2 regions of the Ornithinibacillus salinisoli genome follow, and region 2 is predicted to be linked to the other one. Evidence: riboswitches for the same ligand, from Rfam matches in the RefSeq annotation. Region 2 holds a riboswitch; the other holds the start of a gene.
What was found. Region 2 has a riboswitch for cyclic di-GMP ahead of ACFSTA_RS09110 (hypothetical protein). Riboswitches for the same ligand answer to the same signal wherever they lie in the genome.
Positions count from the first base shown of each region.

Region 1: another riboswitch for cyclic di-GMP. It lies ahead of ACFSTA_RS14745 (response regulator transcription factor); the one in region 2 lies ahead of ACFSTA_RS09110 (hypothetical protein).

Region 1 is NZ_JBHUMI010000017.1:155,470-163,062, forward strand. Features, by position in the region: gene neuB (N-acetylneuraminate synthase) at 1-935, opposite strand, end outside; gene ACFSTA_RS14725 (acetyltransferase) at 932-1,570, opposite strand; gene ACFSTA_RS14730 (nucleotidyltransferase family protein) at 1,571-2,623, opposite strand; gene ACFSTA_RS14735 (LegC family aminotransferase) at 2,647-3,804, opposite strand; gene ACFSTA_RS14740 (NAD-dependent 4,6-dehydratase LegB) at 3,817-4,797, opposite strand; cyclic di-GMP riboswitch class I at 5,056-5,147, shown strand; gene ACFSTA_RS14745 (response regulator transcription factor) at 5,254-5,889, shown strand; gene motA (flagellar motor stator protein MotA) at 6,281-7,066, shown strand; gene motB (flagellar motor protein MotB) at 7,059-7,593, shown strand, end outside.
Region 2 is NZ_JBHUMI010000014.1:386,704-394,296, reverse strand. Features, by position in the region: gene ACFSTA_RS09125 (efflux RND transporter permease subunit) at 1-2,236, shown strand, start outside; gene ACFSTA_RS09120 (HU family DNA-binding protein) at 2,746-3,018, shown strand; gene ACFSTA_RS09115 (DUF2187 family protein) at 3,071-3,292, opposite strand; gene ACFSTA_RS09110 (hypothetical protein) at 3,306-3,554, opposite strand; cyclic di-GMP riboswitch class I at 3,690-3,774, opposite strand; gene ACFSTA_RS09105 (threonine/serine exporter family protein) at 3,922-4,368, opposite strand; gene ACFSTA_RS09100 (threonine/serine exporter family protein) at 4,449-5,159, opposite strand; gene ACFSTA_RS09095 (hypothetical protein) at 5,320-5,727, opposite strand; gene ACFSTA_RS09090 (glycosyltransferase family 4 protein) at 5,908-6,990, shown strand; gene ACFSTA_RS09085 (hypothetical protein) at 7,267-7,593, shown strand, end outside.

The sequences.
Region 1 (7,593 bases), on a different contig from region 2:
CAACTAATTGGAGATATACCGTTTCCAGGTCGCTTTATATCTAGATTAGCTTCAGAGAATAATTGCCCTTTTTTAATTTCACACCCAGCTACTATGCTTTTTCTAACAATATCTTTATTTTTTATTTCAGATTCAGATGGTTTTTTCATACCATCGCCAAGCGCTTTTTCAATATTTCTTATTCCTGTAATCATTGCCTTTAATTCCTTGGGTTCTAGGCTTGCTCGATGATCGGGACCATCCATTTCTTTATCAAGGGTAAAATGTTTTTCGATTACAGTTGCCCCCAATGCCACGGCCGCTATTGGTACTTCTATACCAAGTGTATGATCTGAGTAACCTACATTCACCTTAAGCCCATGTTTAATTGTGTTCATGGCTGTTAAATTAACATCCTTCATCGGTGTAGGGTATTCGGTATTACAGTGAAGCACAGTTATGTCTGTAGTTCCATAATTCTTAAGGATATTAATAGCGTTTTCTATTTCTCCTAATGTTGCCATACCGGTTGAGATAATGACTTTTCTTTTGGTCTGTCCAACCTTTCGCAAATAAGGAACATTGTTAATTTCACCTGAAGGAATTTTGAAAATTTCGATCCCGAGGTTATAAAGTAGTTCAATGCTTTCTAAATCAAATGGGGATGATAAAAACATAATTCCTTTAGAATTACTGTGTTCTAACAACTCATTATGCTTTTCATAATCTAATTCCAGTTTTTTTATCATGTCATATTGACTCTCACTAGAACCAGTTGTTTCATTTTGATATTTAGCTTTTTGCGCACTTTTTGTAACTAGCTTTTCTGCCTTAAAACTTTGAAATTTTACTGCATCTGCACCAGCATTACTTGCTTCATCAATTAATCTTTTTGCTAAATCAATACTTCCGTTATGATTAACTCCTGCTTCTGCTATAACAAATACGTTGTTCATTGCTGCACCACCTTGCATGGATTTCCATAAGCTTTTTGATTATTTCCTATATCTTGTACAACAACACTACCGGCACCAATTATTGTTTCCCTACCAATATTAATATTTTGAATGACCGTTGTATTAGTCCCAATATGTGTGAAATCTCCTACGTGAACTGAACCACTAAGTGTCGTTCCAGGTGCGATATGACAAAATTCCCCTACACTACAATCATGTTCAATAATGGCACCAGTATTTATGATAGAGTTACTACTTATAATTACGTTAGTGTTTATAATAGCGGCTTTACCAATAAAAGTTCCGTTTGATATATTGACATTTTCTGAGATGATAGCCGTATGATCGATGATGATTGGAAATTTATATCCAATCTTAACTGCCAATTGATACAGTTTTTGTCTAAGTGCCATATCCCCTATACTCCCAACTGATAGGAAGGCGTATTCTATTCCTTGTTGAAAATAATAAGGTAAATCATCATCTACACCTATTATTTCGTAATTATTGACTGTTGACCCAACTTTATCAATCGTATCGATAATTCCTATAATTTTATAATTTTCTTGACTTGCAAGTGTATCAATAACACTACTACAATGCCCGCCACCGCCAAGTAATAAAATATCTTTCATTTAGTTAACACCAAGCTTCTCTAACATATTCTCCATCTCTTTAAACTGCCCCATATCGAGCCAATCATTTTCATTAATGGGATAAACGCCTATTTTTTCGTTTTTTTCAATATATTGATTAATTAACTCTGTTATATGGTAAAAGGTATTTTCAGGAATGTCATTTATGCATTCAGGCTCTAGAATATACATACCTGTATTTACTAAATAGGCATACTCTGGTTTTTCTATCATCTCTTTCACACTACTAGCTTCATTAAGTTTAATGACACCATAGGGAATTGTATAATGTTTTAAAGAAGTAATTAGTGTAATTTTATTTTTGTTATCATAATGATATTTCAACATATCAGAGTAGTTACCATCAATTAATATATCGCAATTACTGACAAAGAAGGTTTTTTGCAATTTATCTTTCATTAGGTATAGACTCCCAGCTGTACCTAGTGGTTTCTCTTCATCAATATAATCTATAGTATAATTTTTATCCAGATCATTAAAGTAGGCCTTAATCATATTCTTTTTATAATTTGTTGTCATATAGTAATTGGTACATCCATATTCTACAAAGCGGTTGATAATTCTCTCGACAATAGGAGTATCACCAATAGGTATTAAAGGCTTAGGAAGAATTTTCGTATATGGTTCTAATCTAGTACCTTTTCCACCAGCCATTATAACAACAGGATTATTTAGTATATGATAGTGGTTCAGCTTTGTTTTGATTCTGTCATTCCAAAATATTATATCTATTACATCATTATTAAAGTTAAGAACTGGAATTGCTTCAATCATCTCTCTTTGTAAAATGTCTCTAGCCTTAGCTTTTTCATGATCATATATATAGATAGGGGATTTATTCATGATTAAACGAACTGTCTTATTTAAATCTCCATTTTTAAGCAGCCACCTTCTTATATCACCATCTGTTATTATACCTATTAACTTAGATTCTTCCGTAACAAGTAGAATTTTTTTTGCTGTTATATCAAGTTTTTTTATTGCTTCACTTATTGTAAATTCTTCATCTATAAAAAGGTCCTGTAAGATCATAAGTAATCTCCTCTTTCATTTTGTTACTTCATTTTAGTTAAAAGGTCTATAACACTATTAACTTCTTCGAGCTCTAGGTTTGAACTACATGGTATATTTAATATTTCGCTGATTAACATAGGTGCGTTTTCTATTTTATATGTTTGGTTTTGTAAATAAGGTTTTTGTTCATGAATTAATCCCCAAATTGGCCTAGTTTGAATGCCATGTTCATTTAATTTACTTAATACTTGAACACGATCTAAGCCGAATAACTTTTTATTTATAGATAAGGAATAAAACCAGTAATTTGGCCTTGTCTCCTTGTTAAACTCAAGAAGAGTTAACCCCCGAATATCAGATAATTTCTCCAAATAATAATGGTAATTTGTTTTTTTTATTGTTATAAAATTTTCTAACTGCTCGAGTTGTGCTACACCGATAGCAGCCTGTAAATTTGTCATTCGATAATTATATCCAATTTCATTGTGAATATAGTAGAGTTGGTCATCTTTTGCTTGCGTTGACAGATATTTAGCCTTTTCTGCTAATGGATTATCCTTAGCTATAAGCATTCCTCCGCCACCAGATGTGATAATCTTATTTCCATTAAAAGAGTAAACACCAAAATCGCCAATTGTTCCAGCATATTTCCCTTTAAATTTTCCAGACTTACAATATGTCCCTAATGCTTCGGTTGCATCTTCAATTACTGTAAGATTAAACTTAGCTGCAATCTCCATTATTTTTTCCATGTTAGCCATATTCCCAAATACATGGACGATAACGAGGGCTTTAATGACCTTATCAGTTCTTTTATTAACTAATCCATGACTTGTTAGCTTACATTCCGTTTGACAAAATTCTTCCAACTTATTTACATCGAGATTTAATGTATGATCACAATCCATAAAAATTGGTTCTGCACCTACGTATTTAGTAGGGTTAACTGCAGCAATAAACGTTAAAGTAGGAACTATAACCTCGTTGCCATTTCCAACTCCGGCTAAATGTAGTGCTAAATGTAATCCCGCTGTTCCACTTTGACATGCAACTGCTTTGCTGACTTTAAGGTAATTTGCTATATCAGTTTCAAACTTATCGATAAAGCTTCCACCAGTTGAAATCCATTCAGCTTCAATAGCTTCCGTTACATATTTTAATTCATTTCCTTTTAAATTTGGTACAGATAGAGGAATCATATTAATTCTCCCTTATATATTAAAAATGTCAGTTTTATATTTATCTAAGTTATTTTTTAGCCAGTCTATTGTTTCTGCAAGTCCTGATTCTAACGTGTAATGAGGTTTCCAATTAGTTAGCATTTTTATTTTTTCATTAGAACCAAGAAGACGGTTTACTTCACTTTTCTCAGGTCTATTGCGTTGTTCTTCATTTATAATTATAGCGTTTGGGTTTATCTGCTTAATTAGTTCTTCTGCTAATTCCTTGATTGATATTTCTTTCTGTGTTGCAATGTTAATCTCTTCGCCTATTGTGTTTTCACATTTAGCTATTTCAATAAACCCTTGCACAGTATCTTTTACATAGTTAAAATCCCTTGTTGGTGATAAGGATCCCAATTTAATTTCGTTTTTACCGGCTAGAAGCTGTGAAATAATCGTTGGTATTACGGCTCTTGCAGATTGCCTAGGTCCATAAGTGTTAAATGGTCTTACTATTGTTAATGGACTATTGAAGCTACGATAAAATGATTCTGCGATCCGATCCGCCCCGATTTTTGAAGCGGAATAAGGTGATTGGCCTTGAAATGAATGGTTTTCGTCTATTGGTACATATTTTGCAGAGCCATATACTTCGGAGGTGGAAGTGACTAAAATTCTCTTAGTTTTTAAATCTCGGGCAGCCTGTAGGACATTTAAAGTCCCTTTTATATTAGTATCCACATATGAATCGGGTGAGTGGTAGCTAAAAGGGATTCCTATCAGTGCTGCTAAATGATGTACTTCATCAATACCTTTCATGGCTTCCTTAACACCATTAGGATCTCTAATGTCTCCATTGAATACTTCAATTTCTTTTAGAATATCTTTAGGAAGTGTTTCAAGCCATCCCCATGAATTAAATGAATTATAGTAAACAAACGCCTTCACCGAGTGCCCGTCTTTAATTAATTTTTCCGTTAGGTGCGATCCAATAAACCCTTCAGAACCAGTTACTAATATTTTTGACATGTATCATAATCCTTTCAAATATACAGTGATATTAATTAAGTATATATTAATAATTTTATCGGTACAAAATGCTTGTGTGTGAAGTTGGGAAATTATAGGATAATTCGATATAGAACTAGAAATCATCTAGTCCAAGTATAGGTCAATTTTACTATCAAAATTTCCCAACCTCTAAAAACAAAAATTTTCTTGCCATATTCGACAAATTCCGATACCATTACTAATAGTTATTAATTACTAGTATAGTTCTATACTTCCAATAGAAAAAGGCAAACTATCTGAAAAGATAGGACGCAAAGCCTAGGGTCTAAGGTCTTATGACTTATGACTATGATCGCCTGGTTGCCAAGATGGATTTAAGTTAAATAAATCTTATTTTTGGCTGTTCTTTTTTAGGAATAGCCTTTTTTATTGGTCAAAATCCTTTACTACTAATAAAAATAGGAGTCGATGGCTATGGGAAATATTTTAATGATTAAGGAAAAAGATTTAGTAAGAGACGTCATCATAGAAAAATTACAGGAAATGCTTCCTCAACACAAGCTAACCGCATACAATTCAGTGGAATTTAGCTCACTTCAGCATAATGAGCAAAAGGTAGATTTATTGATTCTTGATATGAATACTAGAATAGATATTTTAGAAGCGATTGAAACATATGGACAACATCATACTAAAATTGCGGTGTGGTCTTCAGAACTAGAAAGTGATCGTTTATCAGATCTTTTTAAGCTAGGTTTACATGGTTACTTCTACAATGGCATGGAAATCAGTGAATTGATTTTCGCAATTAAAACCATGTTAAATGGAACACAATACATCCATTCTCAGCTAGCATCTGCATTACTAAGTGATTATGTGAAAATCACAAACAAAAAACCAATTCGTCCTTCCGGTATTTTAACGGAGCAAGAATGGAATGTCCTAGAGCATATTGTAAAAGGACATAATAATGGAAGTATAGCGAGTAGCCTATTTATCTCTGCAAACACGGTCAACAACCATGTAAGCTCCATATTAAAGAAATTACATGTGTCCGATCGAACCAATGCAGTAATAGTAGCAGTGAAAAATAATTGGGTAACACTATAAGTAATGATGAGAGATATTAAAAGTTGAATGACCAAAAGCAGCTCAGGTTCATGTAGCTGCTTTTATTTACCAGTAATTAAATTTCTTAAAAGACTACATATTACAAGAAAACTGTACGATATACTAAGTATCCTATTTTATAGTAAAAAGATCCTATAAATGATTACATGAGATATGGTAACTAGCTATTTATTCCTGTTTTCGTTTATTGAAATAACAAGTTGGCATTGAATAAATAAATAGTAAAAAAGATCTATATTTCGCTACAAAATAGGTTGCTAGTATTTATAGGAAAATATAACGATATAGCATACGTGATATGTAAGATTCATAGTTGGTTGAAATGGATAGTTTTTAACTACTCTTTCACCTAATTGGAGGTATACAGAAAATGGATAAAACATCAATTATAGGAATTTTTCTTGGGGTTTTTGCAATAGGAGTAGGAATGGTTATGAAGGGAGTTCCTGTTAGTGCTTTAATAAATCCTGCAGCATTATTAATTATTTTTATAGGGACTGCCGCATCAATATGTATCGCTTTTCCAATGAGAACCCTTAAAAAATTGCCTGCTTGGTTCAAAATCATCTTTATGGAAGATAAGCAAACAGATATCAAAGAATTAATTCATATGTTTTCCGATATGGCAGATCAAACTCGTAAAGAGGGGATTTTGATGTTGGAAAAACAAATAGGTGAGATGAAGGATCCTTTCCTTGTTTCGGGTTTACAGTTAGCGGTTGATGGTCAAACACCTGATTTTATTCGGGATGTAATGATGGAGAAAGTTGATGCGATGGAGAAAAGACACCAAGAAGGATCTGCTGTATTTACACAAGCGGGTACATATGCACCGACACTAGGAGTGTTAGGGGCAGTTGTAGGATTAATTGCTGCGTTAGGAAATATGGAAGATATGGAAAAGTTAGGTCATGCAATCTCAGCAGCCTTTATTGCAACATTGTTTGGAATATTTTCAGGTTATGTTTTGTGGCATCCTTTTGCAAATAAATTAAAAAGAAAATCACAGCATGAGGTTCATATCAAAGAGATAATCATTGAGGGAATAGTATCTATTACTAATGGGGATTCACCACAGATCGTAAAAGATAAACTAGGGTCTTATCTATCCACTAAGGAAAAGATTGCTTTTGAAGAGGAGGAAGCTCATGCGTAAGAAGAGAAACAAGGACGATAACCATGTAGATGAGTCCTGGCTTCTTCCATATGCAGATATGTTAACACTGCTACTTGCTTTATTCATCGTTTTATTCTCAATGAGTGAGGTTGATACGCAAAAGTATAAAGAGCTTGCCCAAATATTTAATAGTGAATTTTCTGATGGAGGTAGCATCTTCGAAGACGAGGAGACCCCAATTGAAGAAAATGATCTTCCAGAAGAAGATGAAGCAGAAGACGAAGCTATGGACGAAGATAAGACAACTGAAATGCTATCCATGAGTGAACTACAGCAGGAAATAAATAACTATATTGAAGAAAATAATTTAACAGACGTATTGGAAACGAAGCTATCAGATGAGGGGTTATTGGTTTCCATTATGAATGATGTTTCTTTTGATTCCGGTAGTGCAGATGTAAGTGGGCAGGGTAGATCGATAGCAAGCGAAATCTCAAATTTTCTTGATACGGATCCACCTCGTCAAATTGTAATTAGTGGACACACAGATAATGTTCCAATGAACA
Region 2 (7,593 bases):
ATTATCCATCATGAAAAAAACGGATGGAAATACGGTTGATGTTGCGTCAAATATTAAGGATGCTATGTCGGAGTTAAATGGTCAATTATCAGAGGATGTTGATCTAGGTGTTGTCATTGATACGTCCGAATTTATTGAAATGTCGATTGACTCGGTTGTGAAGAATATCCTACTTGGGGGCATTATGTCCTTAATTATCTTGCTGTTATTCCTAAAAAGCATCCGGGCAACAATTGTCATTGGAGCATCAATCCCTATTGCGATCATATCAACATTTACCTTAATGTACTTTACTGGTGAGACGCTAAATATTCTCACACTAGGTGGATTGGCATTAGGACTTGGAATGATGGTGGATAGTTCGATTGTTATTTTAGAAAATATTTATTCCTATAGGCAGCGTGGCTATAGCTTGAAGGAATCTGCGATTAAAGGTGCCTCTGAGTTAACGCCAGCAGTTATTGCATCGACGACAACAACATTAGTCGTATTTTTACCGATTGTATTTGTGCAAGGAATTGCATCAGACTTATTTACGCCATTAGCATTAGCAGTTGCATTTTCCTTAATCGCATCCCTTGTTGTTGCCTTAACATTGGTACCCATGTTGTCTTCCAAATTGCTATCAAAAGCAATGGAAAACCATGGACGGCGTTATTGGTTCAATAATTTATTAGAGCGTATAGGAAGCGGCTATGCAAGAATTCTAAAGTGGACTTTAAAGCATCGAAAAACAACCGTTGCTGCAACCATTATTACTATCGTAGGAAGCTTGGCATTAACTCCGCTGATCGGAGCAGAATTTATGCCAGAAGCAGATCAGGGGCAAATGGAAATATCGGTTGAAACTGCTACGGGAACTTCATTAAGCCATACGGAAGATATTGTGGAAAAAGTGAATGATCGATTAACAGATTATGAAGATTATATTGAAACCAATTATGTAAGTGTAGGTAGTAGCGGGGCAATGGGTCCTATGGGGGGTGGCGGTGGAAACCAAGCTTCCTATATGATACAACTCATCCCAGCTAGTGACCGGGATAAAACAACAACAGATATTGTGCAGGAGATCGATCAGAGGTTACAAGGTATACCTGGAGCAGAAATAACTGTAAGTGCATCCGATGCAGGCATGGGCATGGGAGATCCTATTCAAATCCAATTGAATGGTCCGGAGCACGAGGTATTAAGTGACTTAGCTGAGGAAGTTGTTTCTGAAATACAAGCGGTGAATGGTGTGTATAATCCTACTACAGCGGCATCAGAAGGTGTGCCGCAAATGAACATTGAAATAAATAATGAAAAAGCGGCTATGTACGGATTAACTCAAGATCAGATATTGGGACAAATTAGCCTCCAATTTACGGGGCAACTAGCAACTCAATATCGTGAGGAAGGACATGAAATGGATGTCACACTTCTATATCCCGAAGATCAGCGTAGTACTATCAGCGATTTACAGGATTTGAAAGTGACAACACCAACTGGAGCAGTGATACCTTTAGAAGAGGTTTCTGATTTTCAGGAAATGCAAGGACCTGTTTCGTTATTACGACAAAATCAACAACCACAAATGAATATAACGAGTGATGTTGTGGATCGTGACTTAGCAAGTGTCGTATCAGATATAGAAGATAGATTAGCGAGTATGTCTATTCCTGAAAATTACTCTTACTCGTTAGGTGGGCAAGCGGAAGACATGACGGAATCATTTACTGATTTAGCGCTAGCCCTTGTCTTCTCCATTTTTTTAGTGTATGCGGTAATGGCAATTCAATTTGAGAACTTCCTATTCCCGTTTATTATTATGTTCTCTCTTCCAGCAACTGTTGTTGGTGTTATGGGTGGATTGTTTGTTACTGGATTACCGTTAAGTATCCCAGGTTTTATCGGAATCATTATGCTCGCCGGAATAGTTGTGAACAACTCGATCGTACTTGTTGATTACATCAATATTTTACGGAGGAGAGGTATGGACCGATTTGAGGCAATTATTGAAGCCGGAAAGAGCAGATTACGTCCTATCCTTATGACGACATTAACAACGATCCTAGCGATGATACCGCTAGGTCTTGCGTTAGGAGAAGGTGCGGAAATGCAGCAACCATTAGCTGTTACGATTATCTTTGGTTTAAGTGTTTCAAGTATATTTACACTGGTATTGATTCCGGTCGTATATACCTTGTTCGATGATCTAACAGGTAAAATTGTCCGACGAAAGAAAAAAGAAGCATAATTTTTGTGGGAAAAGCTCCTTTGGGGGCTTTTTCTTATGTGTGTGGTAATGTGCTCTGATTGTGTTTTATCTTCATTTATTGGTTAGCTTATGGTTAGTGTAGTGGGATTTTTTGGTATAGTAATCAAGCGGACAATTGTTCTCTTATTTGTGACAGATTATGCTTTTGAGAGTCTAGGAGGACATCTGTTCCTTTATTAACTGAAAATACAGGTATTCTCGTCCTAATTGGTGCAATTAACGTACTTCATGTCCACAAACACTTTCAAATGGATGTTATTTTATGAAATAACGTATCCCATGTCCGCACCTCCCTTAGGTTAGAAAAAATAATCGGAATAATATACTAATACTACTAAAAAAAGCTATTTCCGTCCAAATCTCTATTCATTTACTATAAAATGGACGAAAAACATGTAATATAGTTGGATTTGGCTATTAATGTTTGCTAAATATTACCGATATAGTAAAATAGAGATATAAATAAGAAATAGGAAAGGTTGATAGAAATGAATAAAACAGAATTAGTAAATGCAGTAGCAGAGAAAAGTGAACTTTCAAAGAAGGATGCAACAAAAGCTGTAGACGCAGTATTTGAATCTATCTCTGACTCATTAAAAAGTGGAGACAAAGTACAATTAATCGGTTTCGGAAACTTTGAAGTACGTGACCGCGCAGCTCGTACTGGAAGAAATCCTCAAACTGGGGAAGAAATCCAAATTGCTGCTAGCAAAGTTCCTGCATTCAAGCCAGGAAAACAACTAAAAGAATTAGTGAAGTAAGTATAATCATAAAAGGAGTTCTGTCCAATGAGGACAGAACTCCTTTTTTACGTTAACAACTTGCTTTAATTGTATAGTTCCCATGTCTAACAACTGTGTTTGGCATTTCATACCCTAATATCTTGGCAGCTTCCCTAGATATTTCAACTAATACACTATTATCCCTTACAAGAAAAACTGTTCCTTCGCACAGATTATCTCTTCGATCAAAAAGAATTACATCTCCTATACCTGCTTTTTCCATTTCTGATGATAAACTATTTTCTTTATTCATCATTAGCCTCCTTTTAAGATAACGATATCTTTACTTGTCGAGCTGTTTTTTGACTGATGATTTTCTCATATGCAGTTGTAAGGTTTTGTAAACAGTCTTTTCGGAATGAATCATCACATATATAATCATATGAAATTTCATTCTCTAATAATGAGTAAAATGATTTAATTTGATCTATTTCTGATAATTTTTTCGGTCGATTCTTAGCAGCTACTAATAGTTCTCTTTCGAAGTACTCGATTGTACCAAACAATACTGTCAATAGAACATCCACCTTTCATATAGAAAAAAATCTTATGTAAAAGGGGCATTCCCAAATCAGGTATAAAAAAATCCACCTCTAAATATGGTGGATAAAGATGTCTTCAAGATTTGCAATACTTTTTTACCCAATCCCTGTGGCGGTCCGACGATCTTAGTCTGATGACCTTAGACTCGTAACTTTGCGTCCTTATTTTTCAATAAGTTTGCCTTTTACATATATTAATGTTATCTAAATAATATAACTTTTGAACGATATTTTCAATATATTTCGTCACTTTTAGACAAAATTACCTATTTATGGTAGGTAATTCGCACTAAATTATAGCGGATAAAAAAGAATGAACTGGTGAAATAATTTATAAAAGTCAAGCACGCGATTTTTTAGTAACTAGTTTTCGAATGATTTGATTAGCAACCTCCGAGAACATTAAACCAATCGCTATACCTCCAGCTAGCAGCATAACTTTGGCAGAATATTGAATCGCATTGTAATAATCATTTTCCACGAAATTACGCATTGCTTCGTATGCAATTCCGCCTGGAACAAGAGGAATGATCCCAGAAACATTAAATACGATAATAGGTGTTTTATAAATCCGTGCTAATATATGACTGAAAACGGCTACTAACATGGCACCGAAAACAGTTGCTGGAACAGCATCCATACCATTTTGTACGAGAACAAAATACAAAATCCAACCAGCCATACCAACAAATCCACATTGAATAAGAGCCCTTCGAGGAGCATTAAAAAGAACACCAAAACCAGCCGCAGCAATAAAACTAGTAACCAACTGCGCAACAATAACCATAACCCAAAACTCCTAACTTATAAAGTGCCTGTCACCGACAAAATTCGACAGGTGACAGGCACCGACATTTTTCGACATTACTAGGCGAAGGCGAGGATGGCGGCGATGCCTGCTCCGATGGCGAATGCGGTGAGTATTGCTTCGACTCCTTTGGAGACGCCTGCAACGAGGTGGCCTGCCATTAAGTCGCGGACCGCATTCGTGATATGTAAACCTGGAACTAATGGCATGACGGCCCCAATAATTATTTTATCCAGTTCCATTCCTAATCCGGTTGTAATAAATACCCATGCCGTCAACCCAATGATTAAGGATGCAAAGAACTCTGCTATGAAGCGGATTTCCACGAACCTTTCAACCCCTAACATCCCAGCAAATCCTAATCCTCCTGCAATAAAAGCGGGAAGGAAGTCTGTCCATGTGCCGCCAAACATGATGGTAAAGCAGCCACTCACTAGTGCAGCAGCAAGAATTTGTATCTTGTGAGAGTAGAAAAGGCTCTTGGATTCTAATCGCTTCAAGGATTCCAGTGCCTCATCCAACGTGAGTTCATTAGCTGTGATCATGCGAGAAATCCGATTAACTTCGGCTATTTTATATAAATCTGTCGTACGCTTGGCAATCCGCATGAAGTTAGCAGCCTCAGCCCGATCAACGGAAAAATTAATCCCGGTTGGTGTTGCATAGCTTTGTGGATTTGCGATATCAAAAGCCCTTGCTATCCGATCCATCGTATCTTCCACACGATAAGTTTCGGCGCTACACTCCAACATTATTTTTCCTGCCAACATACAAACCTTTGTAATTTTACTGTGATTATCCAAATCTCTACCAACTTTCAAAACGCCAATTTCTTATCATATTATAGTAGGAAATAGTACTTTATGAAAGCAATACAAAAAAAGTGCCCTACACACGTGTAGGCGCACAGAAAATTTTTAACGACTTAATTTATGCGGGTGTCATCATAAATAGTGAGACGAGAGCGATAATAGGAATCGCATTAACAAGTGCTACCCCAACCATAGCAAATGTCGTAACAAGTTGTTTAGACTCCTCTGGAACTCCAACAGATCGTTGTAAAAATACAAAAAAGGTTCCAATAACCATTGTTAAAATGACAATGATCCCAGGGATAAATAATTCTTCAATCGATGCAACTTCTTCCATATTGGCGATTCCAAAAATAATGAGAATGAGAGGAACTGTTTCGCTTAGTGCTGCTCCGATGAAAAAATTTTGTTGTAACTTTCCAGATTGGTCCGGATTTTCCTTTAATTTTTCCATATTAATTTTAAAGACAATGAGCATCGGCACTACGGCCAAAATCGCTGCTAATACAAATACATAAGGACTCATAACAACACTCCTATAAGAAATTAATAAGTTCGCGCTAATATTACCACATCATTCCAATTATCTCAATTGTAAAAATACATTGACGTTAATTTGATCAAATTTGCAAGTATGATTATCAGTAGCTATAATTTAGGCAAGAATACTATCATACGCAATCTATCTTAATTATAGGAGAATATTATGCTGCCATACGTCGATTTCATAATCGCTTTTTTTATCGCACTTATTTCATCATGGTTACTTACGTATCCAGTTAAAAAATTATCGATGAAGGTTGGGACAGTTGACTTCCCTAACCAACGAAAAATACATACAAAGGTGACACCTAGATTAGGTGGTTTGGCTATTTTCCTTGGAGCCTTTTTAGGAGCCATCTACCTACAACCACATCATGAACATTTACCTGAAATCGTTGTTGGTGCTGTTATCATCATCATTACAGGGGCATTAGATGACCGATTCACATTACGTCCTGTAGCAAAACTAACTGGCCAGCTAATAGCCGCTTCGTTTCTTATATCAGGTGGACTAATTATTGAGCGGATCACGATCCCACTTTTTGGCATTGTTGATTTAGGATTTTTTAGTGTATTAATTACGGTTCTATGGATCGTCGGGATTACCAATGCGATCAATCTTATTGACGGATTGGATGGTCTTGCAACAGGGGTAACAACGATTGCATTAACAAGTCTGTTTATCATGGCTATTATTGATACACAACTACTCGTAGCATATTTTTGTATTGTCTTAATCGGAGCGAATCTCGGATTTTTGTATCATAACTTTTATCCAGCAAAAATTTATATGGGTGATACGGGATCTAATTTTTTGGGTTATATGATCGCAGTAGTATCCATTTTAGGTTTATTTAAAAATATTGCCTTATTCAGTTTTGTACTTCCGATAATCGTGCTGGCGGTCCCAATTTTTGATACACTTTTCTCGATAATACGCCGTGCATTGAAAAAGGAAAACATCATGATGGGGGATCAAAAGCATATTCATTACCAGATACTCGCGGCAGGTTATAGCCATCGCAAAACGGTTTTGATCTTGTATGGAATAAGCGCGTTGTTTGGCGTGCTAGCCATTCTACTATCAAATGCCTCAATTACAACGAACCTAATCTTTATGTTCATCCTTCTAATGTTACTTCACATCCTTGCAGAAATTGCTGGACTTGTGTTAGGAGGGAAGCGGCCAGTTCTTAGTATGCTGGGAAGCTTGATTCGTAGAAGGAAAAAAGAGATAGAAGAATAGAAGTAAACAAGGAAGGTTTTCCCAAGGGAGAGCCTTCTTTTTGTAGGTATATATACCTTTTTAATAGGTCTATATATCTAGTTATAATTCACCAAATGAGTCATTTTACCTAAAAAAAGATTGTTTTTGGTCGATATATCAATAGTGCAATATTTTAAATTCTTTGGACAACTAAAATATTGACTTTATATTGCAGAAAAAAAGGAGGGTCCGGATCAAACAAAAAGCGATATAAAATAACTTCCATTTAGAAATAACAACATTTAGGGGGATTTGATGAGAAAAGGCATTTTCATTTTTATTATTACAACACTTTTACTATCAATGGTAATTACCGAACCACTTTCAAACAGAACATATGCAAATGAAGAGAATGTTATTTCCTTGGGAGAAGATTCTTTAGTTGATTGGTTAATCGACAAAGAGAACAATACAATTAATGCTGTAACAGCTAATGGGAATTTGCATTATATATCATTAGATTCTTTTGAAATTATGGATACTGTACATATTGGGAAAAATCCGATGGATATCGACCTCCAAGATGATCAACTATATATTTCCTTACCTGATTTCTCACAGATTAGAGTAGTTGATCGTGAA